3 regions of the Pseudomonas lutea genome follow, and region 1 is predicted to be linked to each of the others. Evidence: riboswitches for the same ligand, from Rfam matches in the RefSeq annotation. Region 1 holds a riboswitch; each other region holds the start of a gene.
What was found. A riboswitch is a leader RNA that binds a small molecule or an ion and turns the genes downstream of it on or off. The one in region 1 is predicted to bind cobalamin.
Positions count from the first base shown of each region.

Region 2: it holds a riboswitch for cobalamin, as region 1 does, so the genes downstream of both, cobO (cob(I)yrinic acid a,c-diamide adenosyltransferase) here and LT42_RS02890 (ABC transporter substrate-binding protein) in region 1, are expected to answer to the same signal.
Region 3: it holds a riboswitch for cobalamin, as region 1 does, so the genes downstream of both, cobW (cobalamin biosynthesis protein CobW) here and LT42_RS02890 (ABC transporter substrate-binding protein) in region 1, are expected to answer to the same signal.

Region 1 is NZ_JRMB01000001.1:685,787-695,864, forward strand. It holds gene LT42_RS02860 (MFS transporter) at 1-193, shown strand, start outside; gene LT42_RS02865 (LysR family transcriptional regulator) at 371-1,279, opposite strand; gene LT42_RS02870 (MFS transporter) at 1,510-2,796, shown strand; gene LT42_RS02875 (glucarate dehydratase family protein) at 2,816-4,090, shown strand; gene LT42_RS02880 (ABC transporter ATP-binding protein) at 4,856-5,650, opposite strand; gene LT42_RS02885 (FecCD family ABC transporter permease) at 5,647-6,690, opposite strand; gene LT42_RS02890 (ABC transporter substrate-binding protein) at 6,690-7,691, opposite strand; cobalamin riboswitch at 7,830-8,027, opposite strand; gene LT42_RS02895 (aspartate/glutamate racemase family protein) at 8,436-9,158, opposite strand; gene LT42_RS02900 (aldo/keto reductase) at 9,219-10,078, opposite strand, start outside.
Region 2 is NZ_JRMB01000001.1:2,297,862-2,307,939, forward strand. It holds gene cobD (threonine-phosphate decarboxylase CobD) at 1-177, opposite strand, end outside; gene cbiB (adenosylcobinamide-phosphate synthase CbiB) at 170-1,078, opposite strand; gene bluB (5,6-dimethylbenzimidazole synthase) at 1,075-1,725, opposite strand; gene LT42_RS09880 (cobyrinic acid a,c-diamide synthase CobB) at 1,900-3,201, opposite strand; gene cobO (cob(I)yrinic acid a,c-diamide adenosyltransferase) at 3,198-3,809, opposite strand; cobalamin riboswitch at 3,916-4,141, opposite strand; gene LT42_RS09890 (C40 family peptidase) at 4,303-4,839, opposite strand; gene LT42_RS09895 (C40 family peptidase) at 4,929-5,618, opposite strand; gene LT42_RS09900 (NAD-dependent deacylase) at 5,685-6,467, opposite strand; gene hda (DnaA regulatory inactivator Hda) at 6,464-7,168, opposite strand; gene LT42_RS09910 (AI-2E family transporter) at 8,055-9,128, opposite strand; gene LT42_RS09915 (DUF2066 domain-containing protein) at 9,183-10,078, opposite strand, start outside.
Region 3 is NZ_JRMB01000001.1:1,294,539-1,304,616, reverse strand. It holds gene metH (methionine synthase) at 1-49, opposite strand, end outside; gene LT42_RS05375 (acyltransferase family protein) at 574-1,593, shown strand; gene nfuA (Fe-S biogenesis protein NfuA) at 1,697-2,290, shown strand; gene cobM (precorrin-4 C(11)-methyltransferase) at 3,137-3,883, opposite strand; gene LT42_RS05360 (cobalamin biosynthesis protein) at 4,069-4,512, opposite strand; gene LT42_RS05355 (CbtA family protein) at 4,509-5,228, opposite strand; gene LT42_RS25155 (CbtB domain-containing protein) at 5,240-5,449, opposite strand; cobalamin riboswitch at 5,548-5,778, opposite strand; cobalamin riboswitch at 5,928-6,150, shown strand; gene cobW (cobalamin biosynthesis protein CobW) at 6,279-7,349, shown strand; gene cobN (cobaltochelatase subunit CobN) at 7,352-10,078, shown strand, end outside.

The DNA of each region.
Region 1 (10,078 bases):
TATCACCACGTTTACCGGCTTCATGCTGGTGATCGGCAACGGCTCGTTTACCGCGCCGTTAATGACTGCGGGGGCGTTTGCCTTACTCGGCGCGTTCAGCTACCTGTTCATCGTTGGCAAGATCGAACCGTTTTCGACCACGCCGGAGGATGCTGCGGCTGTAGATGCGCCAGTGGTGGTTCAGCGCATCTGAGTGTTGAACCGCATGCGGGCATCACTTTTGCGGTGTGACCACCGACGCCTTCCCGGCTGAAGCCGGTCCTACAGTTTGCGCACGACTTGTAGGACTGGCTTTAGCCGGGAAGAGGCCCGTGCGGGCACCGTTATTTTCGCGGTGTGCCCGCTGACGCTTTCCCGGCTGAAGCCGGTCCTACTGTGCGGCGCGCGCTTCGGCTTTGACCGCTGCACGTATGGCCTCCAGCAGCATCCTGCACGCCGGGTTGTCGTTGTCCGAGCGCCATACCAGGTGCAGCTCGCTCTGCACCCCTTCGCCCAAATCGATGTCACGGAACGTGACGCCTTTGAACACCACATTGGTGGCGCAGCGCGGCACCAGCGCCAGGCCCATGCCCGCATTGACCAGCGCCAGAATGGTCAACGAGGACCCCAGCCATTGCACATACTCGGGCGCGACCTGCGCCGAGCGAAACATGCCGGTGAGCAGTTCGTTGAAGGGCGGGTACGCCGAATGCGAATACATCAGGAACGGCTGAGCGTCGAGGTCCTGGACGCTGACAGTCGTGGCACTCGCCAGCGGATGCTGACTGGGCACGGCAAGCACAAACGGTTCGCGCACCAGGCACTCGGTTTCATAACCGGGCTGCAGCAACGGCGCCCGCACGATGCCCAGGTCGATGCGCCGCGCGCGCAGGGCTTCGTGTTGCTGATAGGTGTTGAGCTCGGTCAGGGAAATCTTGACGTGGGGCTGGTTCTGCCGCGCTTCGGCGATGACCCGCGGTAAAAATTCGTACACCGCGCTGCCGACAAAGCTGATGGTCACCGAGCCGATGTCACCTTCGGCAAAGCGTCTGGCAGCAATGGCCGCCTGATGCGCGCGTTCGAGCAGAGTCTGCGCTTCGATGAAAAACGCCCGACCTGCTGCCGTCAACGCAACGCTGCGGGTATTGCGGGTGAACAACTGGACACCAAGCGAATGCTCAAGGAGCTGGATCTGCCGGCTCAGCGGTGGCTGGGTCATATTCAGGCGTTCCGCTGCCCTGCGAAAGTTGAGTTCGGTGGCGACGGTGGTGAAGCAGCGCAACTGGGCTAGCTCAAACATTGATCCATTCCCGGTATCAATCGACAGTCAATCTAGATTAGACGGCAACAATGGCAGCGGTCCATCATCCGGGCAGGCTTTAATTTGCTCATCCCACAAAAAATACAAAGACCGGGAGTCGCGCCTTGAACACAGTTCCCTCCAGTGAGCTCAACAGCTCCGCTGATCCCGCCGTACTGGCCCGCGCCGCCGCGAAGGTAAAACGTCACGTTTTGCCGTTGTTCGTGGTCATGTTCATCGTCAACTACATTGATCGGGTGAACATCGGCTTCGTCCGCAGCCACATGGAAACCGACCTCGGCATTGGCGCTGCGGCGTACGGTCTGGGCGCCGGTCTGTTTTTTGTTGGCTATGCGCTGTTCGAAGTGCCTTCCAACCTGCTGCTGCAACGCTTCGGCGCCCGAGCCTGGCTGACGCGCATCATGTTCACCTGGGGTGCGGCGGCGATGGCCATGGCGTTCGTGCGCGGCGAGACCAGCTTTTATGTGTTGCGCTTCGTCCTCGGCGCGGCGGAGGCGGGGTTCTTCCCGGGCATCATCTATTACTTCACCCAGTGGTTACCTTCGAGCGAACGCGGCAAGGCCATGGCCATCTTCCTCAGCGGCTCGGCCATCGCGTCGGTGATCTCGGGCCCTGTTTCCGGTGCCTTGCTCGGCGTCAGCGGTCTGAACCTGCACGGCTGGCAGTGGATGTTCATCATCGAAGGCTTCGCCTCCATCGCCCTGTGCGGCTTCGTCTGGTTCTGGCTGCAATCGCACCCCCGCGAAGCCAAATGGCTGAGCGAAGAAGAGAAGGGCGCATTGATCAGCGCCATCGACGCCGAGCAGCGCGCGCGTGAAGCGGCACAAGTGATCAAGCCGTCGATCTTCAAGCTCCTCGCCGACCGGCAGATCCTGCTGTTCTGCTTCATCTACTTTTCCGTGGCCCTGACCATCTACGGCGCGACCTTCTGGCTGCCGAGCATGATCAAGAAGATGGGCAGCCTGAGCGACTTCGAGGTCGGGCTGTTCAATTCGATCCCATGGATCATCTCGATCATTGCCATGTACGGTTTCGCCGCACTGGCTGCACGCTTCAAGCATCAGCAGGCATGGGTCTCCCTGACCCTGGTGATCGCCGCCTGCGGGATGTTCATGTCCACCTTCGGCGGACCAGTCTTCGCCTTCGTCGCGATCTGCTTTGCGGCCATCGGTTTCAAGGCGGCTTCAGCACTGTTCTGGCCCATTCCCCAGGGCTACCTGGACGCGCGCATCGCCGCCGCGGTGATTGCGTTGATCAATTCGGTCGGCAACCTGGGCGGCTTTGTTGCGCCGACGGCGTTCGGTTTTCTGGAGCAGAAAACCGGCTCCATTCAAGGCGGCCTCTACGGCCTGGCAGCGACCTCGCTGGTGGCGGCAGTGGTGATCTTTTTTGCCCGCACCACGCCGCGAGGTGAGCCACGCCGCCCGCCGTTGGCTGAGCCGGATCCGCGTCATGCCGCCGCCTCGCTCAGCTCAACCCCCAGCCTGAAACCCTGATTGACCGGGAGAAGTCATTTTGAAAATCATACGCGTCGCTGTCACACCGATCGCCTTTCGTGATCCGCCCTTGCTCAACGCCAGCGGCATCCATGAGCCCTTTGCGTTGCGCTCGATCATTGAGGTCGAAACCGACAACGGCTACATCGGCCTGGGCGAAAGCTACGGCGATGCGCCGGCGCTTGCGATCCAGCAGCAGTTGCAGAGCCAGCTCATCGGCATGGACCCGTTCAACCTCAACCAACTGCGCGCGGTGGTCAAAGCCACCGTCGCGGCAAACAAGCCCGCGAGCGTTGCCGGTGCCGAGCTGGCGCCCGGCTCCCACGCCAGCAAAGCCGTGAGTAACGCCTACTCGGCCTTTGAGGTGGCGTTTCTCGACGTACAGGCACGCTCGATGAACCTGCCCCTGGTTGACCTGTTGGGCGGGGCTGTTCGTGATCGTGTGCCGTTCAGCGCTTACCTGTTTTTCAAATACGCCCAGCACGCCGACTCGCCCTATGCACCGGACAGTTGGGGTGAGGCCCTGAGTGAAGAGCAAATCGTCGCCCAGGCGCGGCGGATGATCGAGGCCTACGGCTTCAAAAGCGTCAAGCTCAAGGCAGGCGCGCTGGAACCCGAGCACGAGGTGTCGTGCATCAAGGCGTTGAAAAAAGCCTTTCCGGGATATCCCCTGCGCATCGACCCGAACGGTAACTGGTCGCTGGAAACCTCCATCCGCATGGCCGAACTGCTCGGTGACGACTTGCAGTACTACGAAGACCCGACGCCGGGCCTGGAGGGCATGGCCGAGCTGCACAAACGCACCGGCCTGCCGTTGGCGACCAATATGGTCGTGACCGACTTCGACGAATTCCGCCGCAGCGTCGCCTTGAACAGCGTGCAGATCGTGCTCGCCGACCACCATTACTGGGGCGGGCTGCGCGACACCCAGGCGCTGGCGAAGATGTGTGAAACCTTCGGTCTTGGGGTGTCGATGCACTCCAACTCACACCTGGGCATCAGTCTCATGGCCATGACCCACGTCGCCGCCGCTGTTCCGAACCTGGACTTCGCCTGCGACACTCACTACCCGTGGCAAGAACCGGACGAAGAAGTGATCAAAGGCGGCAAACTGCCCATCGTCGACGGCTGCGTCCACCTCACCCGCGAGCCCGGGCTGGGCCTTGAACTTGACTATGACCAGCTCGGCAAACTCAACGACCAGTTCTTGAGCTGCGGGATCCGCCAACGTGACGACGTTCGGCAGATGCAGAAATACAAACCCGAGTGGAAAGCGGTCAAGCCGAGGTATTGAGGTCAGGGGAATGGCCAGCGGTGCAGTCGTGGGACGGGGTGTGACGCGGAGCGTCACGGGATGCATACCCACGCGGAGCGTGGGCACCATCAGCGAGCAGATAACGCATGGGGTCAGCGGGCATCCTCGTTGCAGACCCACCGCTTTCGCCAGCAAGCCGGCTCCTACAGGACTGTGTTCAGCCAGTGGGACCGGGGGTGACGCGGAGCTTCCCGGGATGCGTGCCCACGCTGAGCGTGGGTACGATCAAACAGCATCGTTCAGGCCGCAGATCCGTCAGCGCCTGAACTGGCCTCTTCCCGGCTAAAGCCAGTCCCACTAACAGCAGCGCGTGCATGCCATGAGAGTAGGGTTGACCGCACCGGACTGTGGGACTGGCTTCAGCCGGGAAGCTTCTGACCTGCTTCTGATCTGCTTCCGATCTGCTTTTGATCTTCAAACGCAAAAAGCCCAGACACCACCAAACGCGACTTGGGTGCAGGCTGAACGTAGGTCTCGCTCCGTGAGCCGAGCGGCATGGAAGCCGCGAGAGCCGCCCCCCGCCATGGATGGCGGATGGCGGCGGGCCCACGGAGCGGGACCGGAGTGAAGGAACCCCGACGAAGGAGGGGCCAAACCAGGAGCAGGCACCTTTGGTTACTTGGGGATGGTGCGACTTTCGACTTTTCCAAGTAACTCGCCGAAGGCGAAACCCGAGGCCGTTAGGCCGACGCCTTAGATCTTGATCCTGGTCCTGATCCTGATCTTGATCCTGATCTCAAAGCCTCAACCCGACCCCACCCGCAACCGTAACATCCGCGCCCCGTCAAACGGATCCACCAACCAGTGCCCCTGCACCCCGAAAACCGCCTCCAGCCGCTCAGGCGTCAACACCTCATACGGTGAACCCAACGCCACCAGCCGGCCGCCTGCCATCACCGCCAGACGATCACACCCCAGCGCCTGATTCAAATCATGCAAAGCCATCACCGTCGTCACCGGCAACTGCTGCACCAGCCGCAAAATCGACAACTGCTGCTGAATGTCCAGATGATTGGTCGGCTCATCCAGCAACAACACCTGCGGCCGTTGCGCCAGCGCCCGCGCAATATGCGCTCGCTGCTGCTCACCCCCCGACAACGTATGCCAGGGCCGCTGGGCCAGATGCTGCAGATGCACATCGGCAATCGCCTGGGCCACGATGCGGGTATCGTCCTCGCTCCACGGTCTCAGCGCCGACAGCCAGGGGGTACGCCCCAGCTCCACCGCCTGCTGCAGGCTGATCGAATCGCTGGTCTGCGCGTGTTGCTCCACCACCGCCAACTGTCGGGCGATGACACGCCGGCTCAGCGTCGGCAAACGCTGCCGGCCCAGCCAGACCTCGCCGCGAGTGGGCGTCTGAATGCCGGCCAGCAACTTCAGCAGCGTCGATTTTCCTGAACCATTGGGCCCGACCACGCCGAGGTTTTCCCCCGCGCGGATCGACAGATCAACCCCACACAGCAAATGCTCGCCCTTGACCGAGTAGCTCAGGCCACGCGCCTCGACCATTGCATGGGGTACCTCGTGTCGGGCGTTCATCGGCCGCGGCTCCCGCGCACCAGAATCAACGCAAACACCGGCGCGCCCACCAGCGCCGTGATGACCCCGATGGGCAATACCTGGCCCTTGATCAGCGTGCGCGACAGCACATCGGCGGCAATCATGAACAGCGCGCCGATGAGGGCGCTCAGGGGCAAGAGCCGTGCATGGCGCACGCCCGCCATCAATCGCACTGCGTGGGGAATCACCAGGCCGACGAAGCCGATGGAGCCGACGATCGACACCATCACAGCGGTCATCAACGCGGCGGTGCCGATCAGCACCGCCTGCACCCGGCGCACCGGAATGCCCAGCGAGGCCGCCGAATCGGTGCCAAACGTAAACGCGTCCAGTGATCGTCGGTGCATCAGGCACACCAGCAAACCGAACACCACCACCGGCACCGACAACGCGACCGACGACCAGCGCACGCCGCTGAGATTGCCCAGCAACCAGAACATGATCCCGCGCGCCTGCTCGGCACTGGCCGATTTGGTGATGAGAAAGGACGTCAACGCGTTGAACAATTGAGACCCCGCGATGCCCGCCAGAATGATCTGGGCCGCAGGCGTCTGGCCCCTGGAGGAGCGGGCAAGCAGGGCGACCAGGGCGAAGGCGGCGAGCGCACCGGCGAAGGCACCGGTGGAGAGCGAGACCGTCCCGGCGCCTACGCCGATGATAGCCACCAGCACTGCGCCAGTTGAGGCTCCGGCGGATATCCCCAACAGATAAGGGTCCGCCAGCGGGTTGCGCAGCAACGACTGCAGCACCACCCCCGACACCGCCAGCCCCGCACCGCAGGTAGCAGCAACGATGGCCCGGGTCAGACGGTAATTCCAGACGATCCCTTCATCGATCGGGTCCAGCGCATAGCCCGCCGCCCAGAGCTTGTTCGCCAGCACCTGAACAATCACCGACAGGCTGATGGAGGTCTCGCCGATCGCAACCCCGGCGAGCACCGCCAGGATCAGCAGCACGCTGGCCCAGACACCATGGGCGCACAGCCGGGCCAGGTTCGCGTGACGTTTACTCGATCGCATCATCGGGCGAGGGTGGCCTGGGCGAGTTGCTCGATCCCGTCGAACAGCCTGACGCTGGACTCCATCGCGCTGGCGTCCATGATCACGATGCGGTTGTTCTTGACCGCGTCCATGTTACGCGTGACCGGATCGGAGCGGAGAAACGCCAGTTTCTTTTCATGGTCATCGGCCGGGAATCGACGACGGTCCATGCGAGCAATGACCAGCACGTCGGGGTTGGCCTTGGCGATGGTTTCCCAGCCCACGGTGGGCCACTCCTCGTCGGAGTCAATGACGTTGCGCATGCCCAGGGTGTCGAGCATGAAGTTGGGGATGCCCTTGCGCCCGGCTACATAGGGGTCGACGTTGAGGTCCGGGCTGGAAAACCAGAACAGCGCCGACACAGGCTGGCCATCATGGGTGCTTGCCTGGGTGACGGCATGGGCCAGACGCTGCTGGTAGCGGGTGATCAATTGTTCGCCGCGATCTTGAACATCGTAGATCTGCGCGAGTTGACGCAGGCTCTTGTACAGCGTGTCGACGCGGAAGGCCTCGAGACGGGTACCGTCGGCGCCGACGCGGTTGTTTTTGCCCTCGCAGTCGGAGGGCAGGATGTACGTCGGGATGTGCAGATCCTGAAACTGCTCGCGGGTGCCGACTGCGCCTTGTGGCCCGACCATCCATTCGAACTGCACGGGGACGAAATCCGGACGCTTGCCAATCACCGATTCGAAGCTTGGCGCGTTGTCGGCCAGACGATCAATATTGTCGTTGAGTGCCTGGTATTCGGGCAGCACCGGATTGAACCACAGTGACGTGCCGACGACCTGTTTGCCCAGCCCCAGCGCATACAGCATCTCGGTGGCGGCCTGGCCGATGGTCACGGTTTTTTGCGGGGCATGGGTGATGGTCAGCGTCTGGCCACAATTGTCCACGCTCAGCGGGTAAGCCGTTGAGGCGGCGAGGGCAGCGGTAGGCAGCGTCAGGGTGACGAGCAGGGCAGCGAGGCGGCGCAGCGGCATGACAGCGATCTCCGGAAAGCCTGAATGCTGGCGAAGCAGGCGCTGGAAAGGTCATCCCGACAGGCCGGCCATGGGAACGGCAAGCGCAGGGTTCGCGCAACGGGCGAACGGGTGTCCTTCCCCGGACACCCCGCCGGTGAATGAATAAGCTGGCCGGCAGGTCTCCTGACTGGCGCATCAATGCCGTGCTTCGGCCTTCCCGGGGAAACCCCAGTGGCGAACAGCAAGCAGGGCTCAGCGCCTACAGTTGCGGGGGCAGTTCCATTTCAGCACGAGGGCTCGCGCCTTTGGATTCCCTATTAATTCCGAGTGGAAACCGGCGTCGGGCATACTAAACGATTCAACCCGCCGAGGCGAATGCGGCGGGTGATACGCCAGACCACGAGAACCAATGCGCGACGGCAACGCTTCTTGCGCCTAAGGCTGCGCCTTATAACCGCCCCCCAAGAGCCAAGCGTCAAGCGCCGTAAGCCGTAAGCCGAACGCCGAACGCCGAACGCCGAACGCCGAACGCACAACGCCAACCGCCACCCGCCGAACGCGAGACGGGGCGCATCAAAATACGCGGGCTGATGAGGCGCATACGGTCTGTAGGAGCCGGCTTGCTGGCGAAAGCGGTGTGTCATACGTGGATTTCCCGCCTGACACCGCGGGTTCGCCAGCAAGCCGGCTCCTACAGTGAGTGGGGCGTTCAACCCATTACGCCGTAGGGGATGAAAAAGTCGATGGAACAAGTTTGAGTGGCTACAGCTTAAACGGCCAGCCGATCATCTTCTTGGTTCTGGGCGGCGCATACGTCCGTACCTTCGAAGTCTTCAGGCCCAGACGCACCAGCGACTCGGCCAGCGCCACCGCTGCCGTCACCCCATCCACCACCGGCACACCCGCGCTCCCGCGTATCTGCTGATCCAGTCCGGCCATGCCGCCGCAGCCCAGGCAAATCACCTCGGCCTTGTCCTCGTTTACCGCTTCGAGCGCCTGGGCAACGATCGCTTCAATCGCCCGTTGCGGCGACGCTTCAAGCTCTAGCACGCTCATGCCACTGGCCCTCACCGACGCGCAACGCTCGTACACCCCGGCGAGTTTCAGGCGGTCCTCGATCAAGGGCACCGTGCGATCCAGCGTAGTCACCACCGAATATTTATGGCCCAGCAACATCGCCAGGCTGGCGGCAGCCTCGGTGATGTCCACCACCGGCACCTCCAGCAATTCCTGCAGCCCCTCGCGGCCGTGTTCACCGTAGCCGGCCTGAATCACTGCGTCGTAAGGGCCCTCGTAGGACATCACGCGGTCCATCACCGCAATGGCCGCCAGGTAGCTTTCAAAATTGCCTTCCACCGACTCGGCGCCAAAGCGCGGAGTCAGGCCGATGATCTCGGTGCCGGGGGACGCGACACTGCGGGCCTGCTCGGCGATGGCCTGGGTCATGGACTCGGTGGTGTTGACGTTGACGATGAGGATTCGCATGGACAACTCTCGCGCTGGAAACCGTTGCCGGGCGTCTGGCCCGGCGTTTGCAGCACGATATCAGGCTTTCATCGGCACGGGCGCCTGCAGGGCGATGAAGCCCTGATCGCGCATGGCCTGCCAGAACCCGTCGGGGACTTGCGCGTTCAGTGCGGTGACGTCTTCGATAATCCGCGAAGGCCGGCTTGCACCCGGAATGACCGCCGCCACCAGCGGGTTGGCGAGGACAAACTGCAGCGCGGCCGACTTGATGTCCACCTGATACTGGCGGGCGATCTCCTGAATGTGCGCGACCTTGTCGAGCATCGCCTGCGACGCTTCCTGATACTCGAAATGCTTGCCACCCACCAGCACGCCGGAACTGTAAGGCCCGCCCGCGACGAACTCGGCGTTGTGTTGCCGGGCTTTGTCGAGCAGCCGCTGCAAAGGCTGCTCGTGATCCAGCAGCGAATAGCGCCCGGCCAGCAGGAAGCCATCGGGCTGCGCTTCTTCCAGATCCAGGGTCAGCTCGCACGGTTCGACGCGGTTGACGCCCAGCCCCCAGGCCTTGATCACGCCTTCTTCGCGCAGGCGGGTGAGGGCGCGGAAAGCACCGGTGCGGGCGATGTTGAAATGTTCGATCCAGGCATCGCCGTGGGCATCCTGGGCGACGTCATGCACGAACACGATGTCCAGACGATCGGTGTTGAGCCGCTTCAGGCTGGCTTCGATGGAGCGCAACGTGGCGTCGGCTGAATAGTCCGTGACGATCTTGTTCTTCAAGCCCTCGGCAAACGGCCCGCTGCGCGTCTCGGTGTCGATTTCGTCGGAGATCAGACGGCCGACTTTGGTGCTCAGGGTGTACTGGTCACGCGGGATGCCGGCCAACGCCTTGCCCAGGCGCTGCTCGGACAGGCCGGCGCCATAGATGGGCGCGGTGT
Region 2 (10,078 bases), 1.6 Mb from region 1:
GCGAGCAGCGGCTTCCAGGCCGTCTTCGGTTTCCGGCAGGCGCGCCCACGCAGCTTCCGGGATGGCCGGAACGGGCCAGGACCAGGGTGATATGCCGCTGGACAGGTCAAGCCAGTCCGCTTCATCAATGCCGTACTTCAGGACTGCTCCACGCAATCGGCCGCCGTGTTCAAGCATAAAATTCTGTCCCCAGACACAAGATCAGCAACCACAGCCACACGCCGCGCTGCACCAGTTGCCAACCGCGATCAATCGAGTCGGCGTCCGCCGGCACGCCGTCGCCCAAGGTCGCGCGATCATGCAGCTCGCCGTGGTAAATCGCCGGGCCACCGAGTTCGACGCCCAAAGCGCCAGCCCCGGCAGCCATTACCGGCCCGGCGTTGGGGCTGTCCCACTTCGGTGCCTGGGTGCGCCAGCAACGCAGCGCAAGTCGTGTGTTGCCCAGCAGCGCGTAGGTCAGCGCTACCAGGCGGGCCGGAATATAGTTGAGCAGGTCGTCGATTTTCGCCGCCGCCCAGCCGAAGCGTTCAAAGCGTTCGTTACGATAGCCCCACATCGCGTCGAGCGTATTGCTCAGGCGGTAAAGCACGACGCCCGGTGCGCCGAGCACAACAAACCAGAAGATCGCCGCGAACACGGCGTCGCTGCCGTTTTCCAGCACCGACTCGGTCGCCGCACGGGCCACTTCGGTGCTGTCCAGCTCCGCAGTCTGCCGGCTGACCAGATAGCCCACCCGTCGACGGGCTTCGTCCAGATTGTCGCTGCGCAGCGCCTGGGCCACCGGTTCGACGTGCTCACCCAGACTGCGCAAACCCAGCGCGCAATACAGCGCCAGCACTTCCACCAGCCAGCCAATGAACGGCAGCCAACTGAGCAGCGTTGCAATCAGTGTCAGCGGGATCACAGCGATGAACCACGCCGTCACGCCATGGCTGCGCCAGCCCCTGCCGGCCGCGTTCAGGCGTTGTTCGATGCGCTCGGCAAAACGACCGAACGCTACCAACGGGTGGTTCCGTTTGGGCTCACCTAGCAGCGCGTCCAGCGCCACCCCGGCGACGCTCAACAACGCCACACTCATTCAGTCACTCCCCATGTGTTCTGGTAGACCAGCTCTTGCACCGCGCGCGGCTGCGCCCAGCCCTCCAGCACCAGCATCGGTGCCGGGTAAAATTCCTTGACCGGGCCCAGACACAGAATGGCCAGGGGTTTCGAACCGGTTGGCATCTTGAGCAACTCGGCCAGTGCCTGTGGCTCGAACAACGACACCCAGCCCATCCCCAGGCCCTCGGCGCGCGCCGCCAGCCATAGGTTTTGAATGGCGCACGACAACGAGGCCATGTCCATTTCCGGCAAGGTCCGGCGGCCGAAGATATGCTTTTCACGGTCATCCATCAGCGCTGCCACCAGCACTTCGGCGCAGTCGGTGATGCCCTCGACTTTGAGCTTCATGAAGTCGTCGGAACGCTCGCCCAGTGCTTCGGCAGTGCGGATGCGCTCTTCTTCCACCTGGGCTTGTATCTGCGCACGCAGCGCCGAATCGGTGATGCGGATGAAGCGCCACGGCTGCATCAGCCCGACGCTCGGGGCGTGGTGAGCTGCTTCCAGCAGACGATTCAACAATTGGGGCGCAACCACGCCGCCTGCGAAGTGACGCATGTCTCGACGCTCGGCGATGGCGCGGTAAACGGCGGCGCGTTCGGGATCGGTGAAGGTGTGGTCAGTCATGGATTGCCTGCCCCGCGTTTGAAACACAGGAATCACCGTCGATGCAGCCATTGTGGGAGTGAGCTTGCTCGCGAAAGCGCTGGGTCAGACAGGCAAATACGTCAGACAGACAGCCTTCGCGAGCAAGCTCGCTCCCACAAGGAGGCAGCGACAGAAGACCGAGATCAGGCATGTTCATGGCAAAAACAGCGCCGCCACCGCCTGAGGATTTGAGGGGAAGTAGAAATGCACGTAGGAAGCAGTCATGCGCCCCTCGCGGTACACCGCCTCAGCGCCACGCCCGCCGTTGGGGCTGAGGCCACGGGCGATAGGCGTGAGTTCGGTGCTGGTCAGGGAATGGTGATACGTGTGGCCGCGCAGCGTGCCTTCCGGCAGCTCGACCGATTGCAGCGCCAGCGCCGCCAGCCGTTTTTGCATCACCGCTTCGCCCTTGAGCAAGCCAACCCCTTCAGCACGCTGACCCTCAACATCGGTCAAGGCGTCGAGCAGGTACAACATGCCCCCGCATTCCGCGAGGAGCGGTTTGCCGGCCGCATGATGGGCGCGAATGGCGGCACGCATCCCATGATTTTCAGCGAGGGCCGTGTGGTGCAGTTCCGGGTAACCGCCTGGCAGATACAGGCCATCTGCGTCGGGCAACTCGCGGTCGCGGATCGGCGAAAAGAACAGCAACTCGGCGCCCATTTCCCGCAACAGGTCCAGGCTCGCGCCGTAGAAGAAGGCGAAGGCTTCATCGTGGGCGATCGCAATGCGTACACCGGCGAGTAAAGGTTCGGCAGGAACATGCTCCGGCGCGGTAAAGGTCACTGGCGGCGGCAGCGTGGCATCGCAGGTGCTGCCCAGCGCTGCGGCAGCGGCATCCAGGCGCGCGTCCAGATCGTTCAGTTCGCTGGCCTGAACCAGCCCGAGGTGACGGCTGGGCAGTTCGATGCCGGTCTCGCGGGACAGCGCACCGTACCAGCGCAGGCCCTCGGTCAAACTGCCTTCCAGCAACTGCGCGTGGCGCACCGTACCGACGCGGTTGGCCAGCACACCCGCGAACGGCAGGTCCGGCTGATAACGCGCCAGACCCAGCGCCAGAGCGCCAAAGGTTTGCGCCATGGCCGTGCCATCGATGACCCCCAGCACGGGCACGCCGAAGCGCCGGGCCAGGTCCGCGCTCGAAGGCGTGCCGTCGAACAGACCCATGACGCCTTCGATGAGAATCAGGTCCGCTTCGGCGGCGGCTTCCCACAACAAGCGGCGGCTTTCGGCTTCGCCGACCATCCACATGTCCAGCTGGTAAACCGGGTGGCCGCTGGCGCGCTCAAGAATCATCGGATCGAGAAAGTCGGGGCCGCATTTGAACACCCGCACCTTTCGCCCCTGATTGCGGTGCAAGCGGGCCAGTGCCGCAGTGACGGTGGTTTTGCCTTGGCCTGATGCGGGCGCGGCGATCAACACGGCCGGGCAATGCCGGGGTTGGCGATCACTCACAGCTCGATGCCTTTTTGCGCCTTGATGCCCGCTTGAAAAGCGTGCTTGACCACGCCGATCTCGGACACAGTGTCGGAAAGATCAATCAGCTCTTGTTTTGCACCGCGACCGGTGACGATGACGTGCTGCATCGGCGGACGCGCCTGCAGGTCGCTCAGCACCTGCTCCAGGTCAAGATAGCCGTGCTTGAGGGCAATGTTCAGCTCGTCCAGAACCACCAGGCCCAGAGAAGCGTCGTTGAGCATTTCCCGGGTCACGGCCCAGGCAGATTCGGCTGCGGCAATGTCACGCTGCCGATCCTGGGTTTCCCAGGTAAAGCCTTCGCCCATGACGTGATAGCGCACTTGCTCGGGGAAGCGGCGGAAGAACAGCTCTTCGCCGGTGCTGTTGCGGCCTTTGATGAACTGCACGACGCCGCATTGCATGCCATGCCCCATGGCGCGGGCGAGCATGCCGAAGGCAGAACTGCTCTTGCCCTTGCCATTACCGGTCAGCACCAGCAGCAACCCACATTCGTTGGGTGCGCTGGATATGCGCTCGTCCATCACCGCCTTTTTGCGCAGCATGCGCGCCAGGTGGCGTTCGTCTCGTTCGGGGGATTCGCTCATCTCAGCTCTCCGCTTGAGGGCAAGTGTGGCAAACGGAGGGCACAGGCAAAGACTGACAGCAGGCACCGGACACGGCCGGCCTGCAGCAGAGCATCGCCCTCCGTGATGCTGTTCGATGGATCAGGCCGGTCTCCGGACTCATGAGTTGCCGCCGAAGCGGCGGGCCAGGCGCCTTCCCATGCTCAATGAACACAGTGGCATCGTGCGTGGCCTTGACTCATTTACCGTTGCGGAGGCAGCGCCGGGATTGATCGCAACATGCGGTCGCACCGGCTTCCCTGTTTCACCCTGCGGACCCATGAGTCCCGGGCACCTGAAACATGCGGCGAAGGTTAGAGGGTTGACTGGGGAGCGTCAATCGAGGGATCGCACATGGCGCACTGATGCGGCGCAGATCCGATCGAGCCTGGCCATTGTCAAAACGCAATCTGCAGGAGCCACCGGTGGAGTGTTCGCTGGCCAACGGCCTTTGAACACGCTGCGTCAGGAGAGATCATTGCTTAGCGAGGTTTGATGGCTGGATGACGCGTTTGGCGTTCAGCCAGGCTTTCTGCCAATAAGGCTTGTCGAGGCTGTCGAGCTTGACCGTACCGCCGGTGGCCGGGGCGTGGACGAAACGCCCCTCGCCGACATAGATGCCGGCGTGGCTGACGTTCGAGCCTCCACCCGTGGCGAAGAACACCAGATCGCCGGTCTGCAGCTGGCTACGGTCGATATCGGGCCCACGCAGCGTGATCATTTCCCGCGTGGATCGCGGCAAGTTGATACCGGCAGCATCGTGGTAGACATAGCCGATCAGGCCGCTGCAGTCGAAGCCCGAATCTGGCGTATTTCCACCCCAGCGATACGGGGTGCCCACCAGCCCGATGGCGCGCAGCAGCACGTCGTCAGCGAGCGGTGAGGGAAATTGCGGAGGAGCGGAGACGACAGGCCGGTAGACGACCTTGCGTGGCGCGGGCGGTGGCGTGCTGGAACATGCGGCCAGCAGCATGGCCAGGAGAGCAACAGTCAGGCGAACCGTTAACGACATAAACACGACAACCTGTGCGGGATGCAGCTTACTTTGCCGGTAGCCGGAATCGCGCGCAAGCAGGGTTTAGCCCCTTTGCGCGCCCGGGATTAACGGTGTTGGCGCTTGATTGTAGTCGAGGTCATCGCGGTAGTGGTTTCAGGGACCGTTGAAGGTGCCATGGCCAGTGCGCGTTTGGCTTCGATGAAGGTACGGGACCAGTAGGCGTCGTCAAGGCTGTCAACACGAACGCCGCCACTGCGACGGCTGCTGGAATGGATGAACTGGTCATCGCCCAGATAGATGCCTGCGTGGCTGACGCGGCCGCGGCCGGCAGTGCTGAAGAACAAGAGATCGCCAGGCTTGAGGTCATTGCGCTTGATCAGGGGTGCATCGATGTTGATCATTTCGCGCGAAGAACGTGGCAGGCTCATGCCGGCCTCTTCACGGAAGAGATAACCAATGAAGCCGCTGCAGTCGAAGCCTGAAGTGGTCGACGTACCGCCGAAGCGATAGCGCGTGCCTATCAAGGATTTGCCACGTTCAAGGATGCTGTCAGCCAGAACCGGCAAACGGTAAGGCTTGTTGTCAGCGAATTGAGCGAGTTCGTCTTCGGTGGCGACTTCGTCATCCAGCAGGGCGGATGCGTAATCAGCACGCTTGCTGGCGGATTGAGCGGTGGCAGCGTCCCGGAATTGCGGGCTCTGCGACTGCTGTTGCGACGCTGGCATCTGGGCCGCGCAGCCGAACAGCAGCGTTACGAGTGCGAGAGGCACGAGGGGTGCGAAGCGGTATAGCATGGGCACGACCGTGGCTGAGGTGTAAAGAAGCCGAGACTATGCCCTCTATCGTCATCATTTGCAAATTCAATCGAAACAAATGTGACTTACGATGTCGTCCATCACTTCTAAGGCTTTACACCTCAGAAACGCATCCATGTGCGCGGAATGATCGGTCGGCGAGGGATTGATTTCGGCAGCAAAGCCTCCCGCGACACGAGCACGCAACATAGGCTCATGGATGTAGGGGAAGCTGGCAGTGGTTCCGATGCTGAGAACAGCGTCAAAGCCTTTCGCCATCTCCTCCTGAAGCACGTTCAGTGCCAACTCCGGCAACATCTCCCCAAATAACACCACCGGTGGCCGCAAAACGCCATTACAGCAGGCGCACAGCGGTGGGAGGGGTCGAGCGAGATGCTCACTCAACAGCGGATCCTCGGCGCCACAAGATTGACAGTACAGCGGCGCGAGCTGTCCATGTATCTCGATCAAGCGTTCGGACGGACTGCCCGCCGCACGGTGGTAGCCGTCCACGTTCTGCGTCAACACCCAGCACTCCGGCTTGCGTCGTTGCAATTCGGCGATGGCATAGTGCGCCGCATTGGGACGTCCTCCCAGGCAAGCGCTGCCCAATTGTGCGATGTACTTCCAGCAAAGGGCGGGATCGCGGCGCAGCATGGGGCCGGACAACGCCATCTCGATGGGCAGTCCGTCATCCGTCTGGCCGTTATACAAGCCGCCTACGCCGCGGTAAGTCGGTAAACCCGAATCCGCCGAGAGGCCGGCGCCGGTGATGATGAGAATGCGCGTCGCGTGGCGCAACGCCGCCGCGGTTTGCCGGACCAGTGCCGGGTCGACGGATGCACTCACCAACCGAGGGTTTCTTTCAGAAAAGGAATGGTCAGCTTGCGCTGGGCCTGCAACGACGCTTGATCCAGTTGTTCAAGCAGATCGAACAACGCGCTCATGCTGCGCTTGCCGCGGGTCAGGATGAAATGGCCAACTTCGTCGGTGAGGTGCAGCCCCCGGCGCGAGGCGCGCAATTGCAAGGCGCGGAGCTTTTCTTCGTCGGACAACAGGCGCATCTGGAACACCAGCGCCATGGTCAGCCGGGATTTGAGGTCGGCCAGTTTGACCGGCAGCTCCCGGGGCGAACATGACGCCGCGATCAGCAGACGTCTACCGCTGTCGCGCAGCCGATTGAACAGGTGAAACAACGCTTCTTCCCATTCCGGCTTGCCGACCACCGCCTGCAGGTCGTCCAGGCAGACCAGTTCGTACTGTTCCAGATGATCGAACAGGCCGACCCCTTGATCGAGGAGTTCAGCCATCGGCAGGTAAACAGCCGGCTCGCCCATTTGTTCGAAGCGCAGGCAGGCGGCCTGCAACAAGTGGGTGCGCCCTACCCCGTTCTTGCCCCACAGGTAGATCAGGCTTTCTGTCCAGCCGGCCTCGGCTTCGCACAGCCGCTCGACGTAGCCGAGTGCAGCGGCATTGGCGCCTGGATAGTAATTGATGAAGGTGGCGTCATCCCGCAGACGCACACTCAGGGGCAGCTGAACTGGTTTCATGCTGGCTGAACGGTTCGAGACGAACCGCCAAAGGGCCTCTGTGAAAAGTGCGCAAAGTCTATACCCGCAGGGCTGCACGCACAATGCGGCAGACCGCCAGCAAAATCAAAGGCTTGCGTATGTCCTTGGCGGCGCTGGGTATTACACGCAAACAACGCCCGTGAAGACATCAGTCTGGAAGCGCGGATCGCGAGTTGACGTGACGCACCATCAACGAACCGCCTTGCTGGCGAATGCGGTGGGCCAGACACCACAAAGGTGACGGGGCCACCCGGTTCGCCAGCAAGCCGGCTCCTACGGATCGGGGCGTGAGCGAATCATATGTTGGCCCATGGCACGGCGTTGGGGCATGACGCGAATCATGTGTTGGCGCATGGCCACGGGTCGGTGGGCTGACCCGGATCATGTGTTGGCCCATGGCACGGCGTCGGGGCATGACGCGAATCATGTATTGGCGCATGGCCACGGGTCGGTGGGCTGACACGGATCATGTGTTGACGCATGGCACGGCGTCGGGCGTGACGCGAATCATGTTGACGCACGCCACCGGAATTGGGCATGAGGCGAATCGTTGATCGACTCACCTCTGTAGGAGCCGGCTTGCTGGCGAATGCGGCGGGCCAGACACCACACATGTGACGGGCCCACCAGGTTCGCCAGCAAGCCGGCTCCTACGGATCGGGGCATGACGCGAATCATTTGTTGGCGCATGGCACGGCGTCGGGGCATGAGGCGAATCATTGATCGATGCACCTCTGTAGGAGCCGGCTTGCTGGCGAATGCGGCGGACCAGATACCACACATGTGACGGGCCCACCCGGTTCGCCAGCAAGCCGGGGCCTACAACATCAGGCGCAGCGGGGAGCTGCGCCTGCCCAGGCGCGGATCAGAGATCCGGGTCGTCCAGTCCACCGTAAATGTCGGAGTCCTTGTACAGATCATGAACATGGCGCACCAATACCATGATCACCGCCGCCACTGGCAGCGCCAGCAGGATGCCGGTGAAACCGAACAACTCACCGCCAGCCAGAATTGCGAAGATCACCGCAACCGGGTGCAGGCCGATGCGATCGCCTACCAGCAAGGGCGTCAACACCATGCCTTCCAGCGCTTGACCGACCATGAACACCGCAACGATGCCCAACATCGGGTAAAGATCACCGCCAAACTGGAAGAAACCCGCCAGAATCGCTGAACCGATACCAATCACAAACCCCATATACGGCACGATGGCCGCCAGCCCGGCGATGACGCCGATCAACAGTCCCAGCTCCAGCCCGACCAGCATCAGCCCGGCAGCGTAAATCACGCCCAGAGCGACCATCACCAACAGTTGGCCGCGGATGAACGCACCCAATACTTCGTGACACTCATCTGCCAGCGCAACGATCTTCTTCTCGCGGTGACGGGGCAACAGGCTGCGTACCTTCGCCGTCATCACATCCCAGTCACGCAGCAGGTAAAAGCAGACCACCGGGATCAGCACCAGATTGGTCAGCCAGCCGATCAGCGCCAGCGTCGAGGTAGTGGCCTGGGCCAGCACGATGCCGACAATGTCGCCGGTCTGCCCCATGTGCTCCGAGATCGCCGCCTTGACCTTGTCGAACTTCCAGAAACCGTCCGCCAGACCCAGTTTGGCCTGTGTCCAGGGCAACGCAGTGTGCTGCAGCCAGTCGAGAATCTGCGGCGCCAACTCATACAGGCGGTAAAGCTGCTTGGCCAGCATGGGCACCAACACCAGCAACAGGCCCATGAAGATCAGGGTGAACAGCACAAACACCGTCACCACGCTCATCGACCGTGACAGTTTCAGCTTCTCCAGCCGGTCCGCCAGCGGATCGCCCATGTACGCCAGCAGCAGCGCCACGAGAAACGGCGTAAGAATCGAATGCAGTAACCAGACGAACAGGCAGACAAGAACAACTCCGCCTAACCAGAACCAACGACGCGTATCAGTCATTACTGCCTCTATCCCCGGGATGATGTGCTTCGTGCAACGTCGTTATGAACCTGTTCACCAGCGGAAGTGCAACGCTGTCGGTGAAACAGCAGGCGGTTGTGCGGGTACCGGCGCGCCGTCGGCCGCACCAGCCACCGTGTTGATCGGCGCGCTGGCGATTTCACTGGCTGGCACTTCCTGCAATTTCGCCAGGGCCAGTTGGGAACGCAGTTGATCGGGGCTGCCGCTGACGTCGAAGGCGATGCGATCACCCTCCGCTGATTTCAGACGACCACCGAACGGTTCCAGCAGGCGCAGCAGTTGCGCGTAACGTTCAAGGTTCATGCCCTGGACGTCCAAAACCATGCCGGTCGATGCGCCCGGCTTGACCACGAAACGTGGCGCCAGACGCTGACTTACCGCCAGCAACACCGCGTCTGCCAGATCTGCCGAGCTTGCACCGCTGGCGCTGCCCTGCTCCATCTTGTCGCCCAGCCACAGGTGCCATTTGCCCTGCCACTGGCCACCGTTTTCCTGGGCGTGAACGGCCAGAATCGCGTCCGAGCCGTAACGTTCGGAAGCCTCTTTGAGCGGACCTACATTATTACCGTCCAGGGTTTTGGCGTTGCCGATGCCCTGCTCGCCGAGATCGGCCAATGGCAAACGCAATGGCAAACCGCGGTGCTGAGCAGCGCGACGCAGCGGTTCGGCCGAAGCCTGGCCGTCGCCCACAAGATTGGCGCCGTCGGTTGCGTCGTTCAGCCACCAGGCCATGATTACCGGACGGTTGGTGCCCCACAGCGGCAAACCTGCCTGACGCATGACACGCTCGGTACTCGCCGGGTCGAAATCGACCTGCAGGCTTTCGGGCGGGCCGGCGTCATACCCGTACTGACTGATGATTTGCTGAGGGTCCTTGCGCACCTCGGCAAGCCCGCCGTTTTGGACAGCCTTGGGGTCGCCGGTCAGGC
Region 3 (10,078 bases), 610 kb from region 1:
GTTGAAGAGCCTGCTGAAGTGCTTGAAGACGCGCGTTGCGATCTGACATGGACGTTACCCGGATGAAGAAGTACGAAAATAAGTGGCGCTGAAAAGTGCGAAATAATAGCAAACCTGTACGGATTTAAATCACTTCGGGTTTTACATGAATTTTGCTCATGTTGCCGGTCGACTCCCAGCCGGCAACTGCCAACTGCCAACTGCCAACTGCCAACAGCCAACTGCCAAGTGCCGTTTGCCGATCAACGCACTAGCCGCCGTCCCACGTCCCGTAGGAGCCGGCTTGCTGGCGAACCCCTCGTTCCAGCCACCCTTCACGCAACCTGCCCGGCCTTTTTCGCCAGCAAGCCGGCTCCTACGGATTCGGGAGAAACCAGCGTGCCCCACACCACCGCGGAGGCTGACCGAAACGCTAAAACCCTTATAAAACATGGCGCGCAGCCATTATGCAGCCTGTCAGTGCTGCCGAACCTTTTTGCAACTTTCGAAGTCGGACGTGATGAGTCGCTCTTCGAGCCAGCCCTGCTTGAGTGCCTGGCCGAAGGTCAATCCAGACGAAGCAAGAGGTTGCAGATGTTGATTTCGGTTCAAGCCCTGCGGGCACTCGCCGCATGGGCCGTTGTGTGTCACCACTTCATGCAGATTTTTTTCGACTTCCATCCGAGTGGGCCTGTCGGCCGCTTTTTCACTGAGAAAGGCGCCGTGGGCGTCGACATCTTTTTCGTCATCAGCGGTCTGGTCATCTACCTGTCAACGGTCGACCGGGACATTCCGGCCGGTCGATTCATGCTCAACCGCGTCATCCGCATCGTTCCGGCCTATTGGCTTTACACGCTGGTGATGGGCCTGCTGGTTGTGGTGGCCCAACCATTGCTGCCGCACCAGGTGGTCGACTGGCAAAGCTTCATCCTGTCGCTGCTGTTTATCCCGTCAGAAAACCCGGGCGGTTACGGCCTCTATCCCACTCTCAATGTCGGGTGGACTCTTAACTATGAAATGCTCTTCTACGTGCTGTTCTCGCTGGTCTTCCTGTTTCAGCAACGACTGCGACCACTGATTCTTGGCGCGGCGCTGTTCGCCATCACCGATGTGTTGGGCCGCTCAGGACTGGTCAGTCGGTTCTACGCCAATGACATCGTGTATGAGTTCCTGCTCGGCATCTTCGTGGGCATCGTGTACCGCCGCGGATGGATCGGCGAGCGGCTGTGGCTGCCATTGCTGGCGATCGGCGCTGCGTTGTTCGCCATTGATAACCTGCAACCGGCGCCGCGCATCATTAACTGGGGGCTGCCGAGCGCGGTAATCGTTGTGGCATGTATTTCTCTCGAACCCTATCTGCGCAACTACCGCCTGCTCAAAGTCATGGGCGATTGTTCCTACTCGGTGTACCTGCTCCACGTGCTGGTGCTGTATGCCGGCTGGCTGGCCAGCGAACGCTATGGTCTTAACCCGTATGGAGTTTTCGCGGTCTGTGTGCCGGTCATCGCGCTGGGTGCATGGCTGAGCTACGAATGGATCGAGAAGGGCTTGTATCGACGCATGAAGGGCTGGCTCGACGAGAGAAGGGCGAACCGGGACGCAGCGTTGTCCTGATCGATGCGGCAGGTGTCAGGGCCTTTACCCGACTAAAACACTAGGGCTTTGTCAGGCGCTGTTGATTGGCGTAAACTGCGTCCCACGTCTGCGAGGAATTTTCATGACCGCTATTACGATTACTGATGCCGCCCACGATTACCTGGCCGATCTGCTTGAAAAGCAGAACACCCCGGGCATCGGCATCCGCGTGTTTATTACCCAGCCTGGCACCCAATACGCTGAAACCTGCATTGCCTATTGCAAGCCGGGTGAAGAAAAACCTGAAGACACGGCCATCGGCCTGAAGAGCTTTACCGCGTGGATCGACGCGTTCAGTGAAGCGTTTCTGGACGACGCGGTTGTCGACTACGCCACTGATCGCATGGGCGGCCAGCTGACCATCAAGGCGCCAAACGCCAAAGTCCCGATGGTCAATGCCGACAGCCCGATCAACGAGCGCATCAATTATTACCTGCAAACCGAGATCAATCCGGGTCTGGCCAGCCATGGCGGGCAGGTCACCCTGATCGAAGTGGTGGAAGAAGACGACGCCAATGTCGCGATTCTTCAATTCGGTGGCGGTTGCCAGGGCTGCGGCCAGGCCGACGTGACGCTCAAGGAAGGTATCGAGCGCACCCTGCTGGAACGCATACCCGAGTTGACCGGCGTACGCGACGTGACCGACCACACGCAGAAAGAAAACGCGTATTACTGAGCAAGAGCGTGTTGCAAGCCAAGCCCCGACTGGTTCGGGGCTTTTTTGTGGGCGGAAGGTAGCTCCGGTCATTGCAGGAGCGCGCTTGCCCGCGAACGCGATGGGCCAGCGATAAAAATGTCGCTGCTGAAAGTCGTTCGCGGGCAAGCGCGCTCCTACAGGGCATTTACGGCGTTCGCATGAGTTGTGGTGGACGCCAAATTCGCAGTAGCCGGCTTGCTGGCGAAAGCGGTGTGTCAGGCAAGCAGGGTGCTGGCTGTGACGGCGCCTTCGCGGGCAAGCGCGCTCCTACAGGGGATTTACGGCGTTCGTATGATTTGTGGTGGACGCCAAATTCGTAAGAGCCGGCTTGCTGGCGAAAGCGGTGTGTCAGGCAAGCAGGGTGCTGGCTGTGGCGGCGCCTTCGCGGGCAAGCGCGCTCCTACAGGGGATTTACGGCGTTCGTATGATTTGTGGTGGACGCCAAATTCGTAGGAGCCGGCTTGCTGGCGAAAGCGGTGTGTCAGGCAAGCAGGGTGCTGGCTGTGGCGGCGCCTTCGCGGGCAAGCGCGCTCGTACAGGGGATTTACGGCGTTCGCATGATTTGTGGTGGACGCCAAATTCGTAGGAGCCGGCTTGCTGGCGAAAGCGGTGTGTCAGGCAAGCAGGGTGCGGGCTGTGGCGGCGCCTTCGCGGGCAAGCGCGCTCGTACAGGGGATTTACGGCGTTCGCATGATTTGTGGTGGAAGCAAAATCGTAGGAGCCGGCTTGCTGGCGAAAGTGTAAAACCAGGCGATAGGTTCATCGCTGACCTATCCGGTTCGCCAGCAAGCCGGTCCTTCAGAATTCCACGTTTGCGGCGAGGATTTACGGCCTGAACAGGTGAGCATGCCCAGCCTGGTACAGCGATGACTCGCTGAAGACGTCATTGTCCAAAACCCGGCCCACGAGAATCAGCGCGGTGCGTCGGAAGCCTTTGACGCGGACCTTTTCCTCAATATCCGCCAGGGTCCCGGTAACCCAGTCCTGATCCGGCCAGCTGGCCCTATGCACCACGGCAATCGGGCAGTCCGTGCCGTAGTGGGGGGTCAGTTCTGCGACGATCTTGCCCAGGTTATTTACCCCCAGATGAATCGCCATGGTCGCGCAATGGCGTGCCAGCTCGCCGAGGGATTCACCGTCGGGCATGTCGGTCTTGTCGGCGTAGCGGGTCAGAATCACGGTCTGGGAAATGTCCGGCAGCGTCAGCTCGGTGCCCAGCAGGGCAGCGCACGCAGCGGTGGCGGTGACGCCGGGAATGATCTCGAAGGGGATCTGCAAGTCGCGCAGGCAGCGGATCTGTTCGCCGATGGCGCCATAGAGGCTGGGGTCGCCAGAATGGACACGCGCAACATCCTGACCTTGTGCATGAGCAGATTTCATCAAATCGATGATCTGCTCCAGATGCAGCGAGGCGCTGTTGGTCACCTGAACGGCCTGATGCCCCTCCAGCACCGCTTCGGGCACCAGCGAGCCTGCATAGATAATCACCGGGCAAGTACGAATCAGCCGCTGGCCTTTGACAGTGATCAGGTCCGGGTCGCCGGGGCCGGCGCCGATGAAATAAACGGTCATAGAGTGTCCTGAATGGAATTTAGTACGCGCAGCTTCATTGGATGCGTCGCCGCCCCGCAAATGTACTCAGCCCTGAGTGATTCGGTCGTCTGCACTCATTCTGCTTCAGTGGGACCGGCTTCAGCCGGGAAGAGGCCAGTGTGTACACCCCCAAATTCGCAGTGTGACGCCTGACGCTTTCCCCGCTAAACCCAGTCCTCCGGGCTTTGGCCCGCCAATGCGAACGTCGCTTGCGCGCCTTTACGGCGCGGGATAATCAGCGTCGCTGGGAAGCCTGACAACCGCTCCGCCATTGCCAGCGCAGCGCTTTCCGCCACGCCGTAGCAACCGGTGCGTTCAAAGGCGATGTCCGAGCGATGAGTCAGCGAGGGCTCGTAAGCAGCAAGGTCGCTGGCGCTGAAAAACGCGACCGTTAACTGCAGTGCGTCAGCCAGTTCGCGAAGGCCAGGCTCATCGGCTTTGGTGTCGATGGAGGCGAGGGCGGTGACATCGCGCAACGCAAGCCCATGTTCGCTCAAACACGCCTCCATCAACTGCCGCAGTGCCGATGCCGAACAGCCGCGCTGACAGCCCAGACCCACCACCCGCACCGGCCGAGCCCCCCGCTGTCTGTCGCCCGCCGGACTCACAAGGCGGGATTCAGGCCGCTGTGGGTCGCGCCTGGCTCACTGCGACGAAACAGCCAGGCGCTGATCCAACCCAGCGCGACCCAGAACGCAGCGTTGGTCAGCAGCGATGCGAGCTTGAACTGCGTTTGCAGGGCTTCCAGCGCGAGGGCCGAGTGCACCGCTGGCTGGGGAGCGCCTACGAGGTGCGGCACCACCAGAATCAATGCGCCCAGCGCTTTGAGCAGCCAATGCCGGGCGAACACCATCAGTGCCAGGCCGACCGCAGTGGACGCTGCAGTGCTCACCCACCAGATCTGCCGTTGCGTGAGGTCCGCGGCCACAGTGCCGGGCAGCTCTGGCGGCAGTCCGAGGGTGGGCGCTACCACAAACACCGCGTAGCCCGCCAAGCCCCACAGGACGCCTTCACGAGCACTGGCTGGCGCGCGCAGGGTATACAGCGCCGCCAGCATCAATGCAAAACCCACTGCCACCACCAGATTGCCGCCGGCGGTAGAAAGCACGCGCTGCCAGCCGTTTTCCGGTTCCCATGCCTCGGCGTCATGAACATGGCCGGCCGAGGTGCCGTCAGCGTGCTCATGTGCCTGGACCGCCGCAGGCTTTTCCCAGGTTTCCGCCTGCAGAATCAGCGGTGCAACCCAGAAGCTTTGCAGCAGCGTCAGCAGCAGGGCCGCCAGCAGCCCGGTGAATCCGGCTGTTTGCGCGATTCGTTTGAACATGGCGGCAGGCCTCAATGGCAAGGGAAAGCAGAGCTGTGGCGGGTGTCGTGAGCAGCGTTATGCACGGCATCGATATGAGAGAAGCCGGCGAAATAGACCAGGAACGCGCCGAGCAGCATCGCGCCCGCGGCGGCGACGAGACGCTGGCTTTGCGTAGCCGTGACGGTTGTTGCCGGGGCAGGAGCGGTTGTTGCAGTCGGGCGGGGTGTACTGATGGACATGGCGCTTCCCTCTGAAGTCATTCAGCGGACGGAAAGGCGCAAAGAAACCGCAGGCAATTGCCGACAGTGACGCAACAGCGCCCGCCCACCGCGGGTTTGTTATGTGTCGTTGTCGGGCCGGTCTCCGGGCTCGCGAGGGGCGCACGCAGCAACCTTCACTGCGTCAGTGCCTGCAAGCGCCACCTTCCCATGTCGTCACCGACACAGTGGATTTGACGCTTCGCTCGCTTACCGTTGCGGGGGCAGCACCGGACTTGCGCACCCGAAGGTCTGCGCGCACCGGTTTCCCGTTTCACCCTGTGAAGGGCACCCGTAACAAGGCGTGTAGGAGACCATGGGGGCCGCACCCCGTCAATCAGCCCGTCAACCGGTCGCTTGATCCGCCCGGTAACGGCGGCGTCGGCACGTCCGGTCGTCGTGCAGTCCACGGCACCGGCAATTGACGCACAGCGGCGATTGACCCGCCTGCGGTCACTGCGTAGCCTTGCGCACTTGAGGTTCGCAGGCTGCCTGCTTGATGGGCGCCGGCGCTAAGAAGGGAATGCGGTCACATGCCGCAGCTGCCCCCGCAACTGTAAACGGACAGCGTCATTGCACAGCCACTGCGCGAGCGGGAAGGCGCGATGAATAGCCGTCGCCGATCACAGCATCAGCGAACGGCCGCCGTGAGCCAGGAGACCTGCCTCGAATCGGACTGCCTGTCAGCAGCCGGAGCATTTCACTACAACCGGGCGGGGTGATCCGGTGGCGAATCGAACTGCGCGCCTGCGTCTGCCGGCCCTGCGCTGTTTTCGTCCTCGTTGCCCTGCCGCACGCCTGAGGGCAACCGATGAAAACACTGGCCAAACTCCCCGTCACCATCGTCACCGGCTTTCTCGGCTCGGGCAAAACCACCTTGCTGCGGCACATGCTCGACAATGCCGAGGGCCGGCGTATCGCGGTCATCGTCAACGAATTCGGCGAGCTGGGCATCGACGGCGACATCCTCAAGCAGTGCACCATCGGTTGCACCGAGGAAGAAGCCCTTGGCCGGGTGTACGAACTGGCCAACGGCTGCCTGTGCTGCACCGTTCAGGAAGAATTCTTCCCGGTGATGCAGGAGTTGGTTGCCCGTCGCGGCGACCTCGACCACATCCTGATCGAAACCTCGGGGCTGGCGCTGCCCAAGCCGCTGGTCCAGGCCTTTCAATGGCCGGAAATCCGCAACGCCTGCACCGTCGACGCCGTGATCACCGTGGTCGACAGCCCGGCGGTGCTGGCCGGCACGTTCGCGGCGTTCCCGGATCAGGTTGATGCCCAGCGCAAGCTGGACCCGAACCTGGACCACGAATCGCCGCTGCACGAGCTGTTCGCGGATCAGTTGGCGAGTGCTGACCTGGTCGTTCTCAACAAGGCTGACATGCTCGATGCCGCTGCACTGGCTGCAGTGCGTGCCGAGGTGACCGAAGAGCTGCCGCCTGCGGTGAAAGTCGTCGAGGCCAGCAAGGGCCAGTTGCCGATCAGCGTGTTGCTGGGCCTGGGTGCCGAGTCCGAGCTGCACATTGATGGCCGCAAGACCCATCACGATCACCATGAAGGCGATGACGCTGACGATCACGACCATGATGCGTTTGACTCGATCTCGATCAACTTGCCCCAGGCGGATGAATCGCTGTTGCTCGACGCGCTGACTCAGGCGGTTGTGCAGCACGGCATCTTGCGCGTCAAGGGCTTTGCCGCCATCCCTGGCAAGCCGATGCGCTTGCTGGTTCAAGGCGTCGGCACACGCTTCGACAAGCACTTTGATCGCGCCTGGAAGACCGACGAAGTCCGCGAAACCAGGCTGGTGCTGATCGGCCAGGAACTCGACGCCGCTGTGCTTGAAGCGCAGTTGCGCGCGGCGCTCGGAACGCAGGGCTAACCATGCACCTGCTGCGTACACAGCCCGGCGGTTTCGTTCCCGATGACAGCATTGCCGATCTGGGGCAGACGCCCGCCGAGCTGGTAATCCTGTGCAGCGGTGATTCGCATCTGGCATTGCTCGCCGAAACCGCGCAGCAGTTGCCGGATGATTATCCGACGCTGCGTCTGGCCAATCCGATGCAGGTGCAGAATCACGCCTCGGTGGACCTGTACGTCGACGAAGTGCTGCGTCACGCCAAGGTCATCGTGCTTTCCCTGCACGGCGGCATGAGTTACTGGCGTTACGGCGTCGAGCGTCTCGTGGAGCTGGCGGCCAAAGGGGTCAAGCTGATTCTGGTGCCGGGTTGCGACAAGCCGGACCCTGAGCTGATCGGGCTGAGTACCGAATCTACCGAAGACTGCGAGCGGGTCTGGCACTACCTGCGCCAGGGCGGCAAACACAATGCGCAGGAGTTGCTCAACTTCATTGCCACGCGATGGCTGGGTGGCCTTGCTGCCTGGGCCGAGCCGCAAACCCTGCCGCGCAGCGTGATCTATCATCCGCAGAACCCCAACGCCGATCTGGCCCGCTGGCAGGCCGACTGGCGTGCCGACCAGCCGGTCGCTGCCGTGCTGTTCTATCGCTCCCATCTGCAGGCGGCCAACACCGGCTTCATCGACGTGTTTTGCGAACGCTTGATGGCGCAAGGGATGAACCCTTTGCCAATGGCCGTTGCCAGTCTCAAGGAGCCTGATTGCCTGGCCGCCGTGCAGGGCTGGATGGATGAGGTCGAGTGCGAAGTCATCCTTAATACCACCGGGTTCGCCCAGTCCAGCCCTGACGCGCCCCATGTGCGTCCGTTTCGCCGCGACATTCCGGTGATTCAGGCCATCTGCGCCCAGGAAAACGAACCGGCGTGGCGGGCCAGCGCTCAAGGTCTCGGCCCGCGCGACCTGGCCATGCACATCGCGTTGCCGGAACTGGACGGCCGCATCATCAGTCGCCCCATCAGCTTCAAAGACCTGGCGTGGCGCAGCGAGCGCAGCCAGTCCGATGTGGTGTGCCATCGCGCACAACCGGAGCGGATGGACTTCGTTGCCGAACTGGCCCGACGCTGGGTGCTTCTGGCGCGTACCGCCAACGCCGACAAGCGCGTGGCGCTGATCCTCGCCAATTACCCGACCCGTGACGGCCGCATCGGCAACGGCGTAGGGCTCGACACCCCGGCGGCGGCGCTGAACATTCTGAGCGCGATGCAGCGCGAGGGCTACCCGGTCCAGGACCTGCCCGACACCGGCACTGCGCTGATTCACGCCTTGCTCGGTGGCGTCACCAACGACCCGGACAGCCTCGACCAGCGGCCGTGCCACCAAAGCCTGTCGATGGAGGAATACCTGGCCGCGTTTCAGGCGCTGCCCGCTGCCAATCGCGAGGCAGTCACCGCACGCTGGGGAGCGCCACACACCGACCCCATGTGCAGAGACGGACGCATGATGATCGCCGGCCTGCGCCTGGGCATGACCTTCGTCGGGATCCAGCCGGCGCGAGGCTACAGCGTTGACCACAGCGCCGTTTACCACGACCCCGATCTGGTGCCGCCCCACGGCTATCTGGCGTTCTATTTTTGGTTGCGCAATCGCTACGGCGCCCACGCAGTGATCCACGTTGGCAAGCACGGCAACCTCGAATGGCTGCCGGGCAAGGGCGTCGGTCTGTCCGAGCATTGCTGGCCGGATGCGATATTGGGGCCGATGCCCAACATCTACCCCTTCATCGTCAATGATCCGGGTGAGGGCGCCCAGGCCAAGCGGCGCACTCAGGCAGTGATCATCGATCACCTGATGCCACCTTTGACCCGCGCCGAAACCTATGGCCCTTTACGCAACCTTGAACTGCTGGCCGACGAATACTACGAAGCGCAGCTGCTGGATCCGCGGCGCGCCCGGGAACTGCAAAAGGACATTCTTGCGCTGGTCCGCGAAACCCACATCGACCGCGAGCTGGCGCTCGAAGGCGACACTGATGCAGCGGACCCGACCGTATGGTTGCCGCGTCTTGACACCTATCTGTGCGACCTCAAGGAATCGCAGATCCGTGATGGCCTGCACGTGTTCGGCGAATCGCCCACGGGTCGCTTGCGCACCGACACCCTGCTGGCGATGGTGCGTGTACCCCGCGGCGACGGCCGAGGCGGTCAGGCCAGTCTGCTGCGCGTGTTGAGTCAGGCGCTGGACCTGGATTTTGACCCGCTGGACTGTGACTTGGGCGCGCCCTGGGCAGGTGCCAAACCTCAGGTGTTACATGAAGTAAGCCTCGACCCGTGGCGCACCGCAGGTGACACCCGCGAGCGACTCGAGCTGCTGGCAGGTGAGATGATTGAGCACTTGCTGGCGGATTCGGTTTTCGAATATTCCTTTGCTAACAATGCGTTGGCAGAGGTAGTTGAGAGTATGCGCGAGGTTGTGATTCCTCGGCTGAACGCCTGCGGCCCTTCCGAGATGGCGAACCTGCTCGCGGCGTTGAGCGGCCGCTTCGTGCCGGCCGGACCGAGCGGTGCGCCGAGTCGCGGACGGCTTGACGTCCTGCCTACAGGGCGCAATTTCTTCTCGGTGGACGTGCGCAATCTGCCCACCATGACGGCCTGGAGAATCGGCTTTCAATCCGCAAATCTCTTGCTGGAGAGGCACTTACAGGATCATGGTGATTATTTACGTCAACTCGGGCTATCGGTTTGGGGCACTGCGACG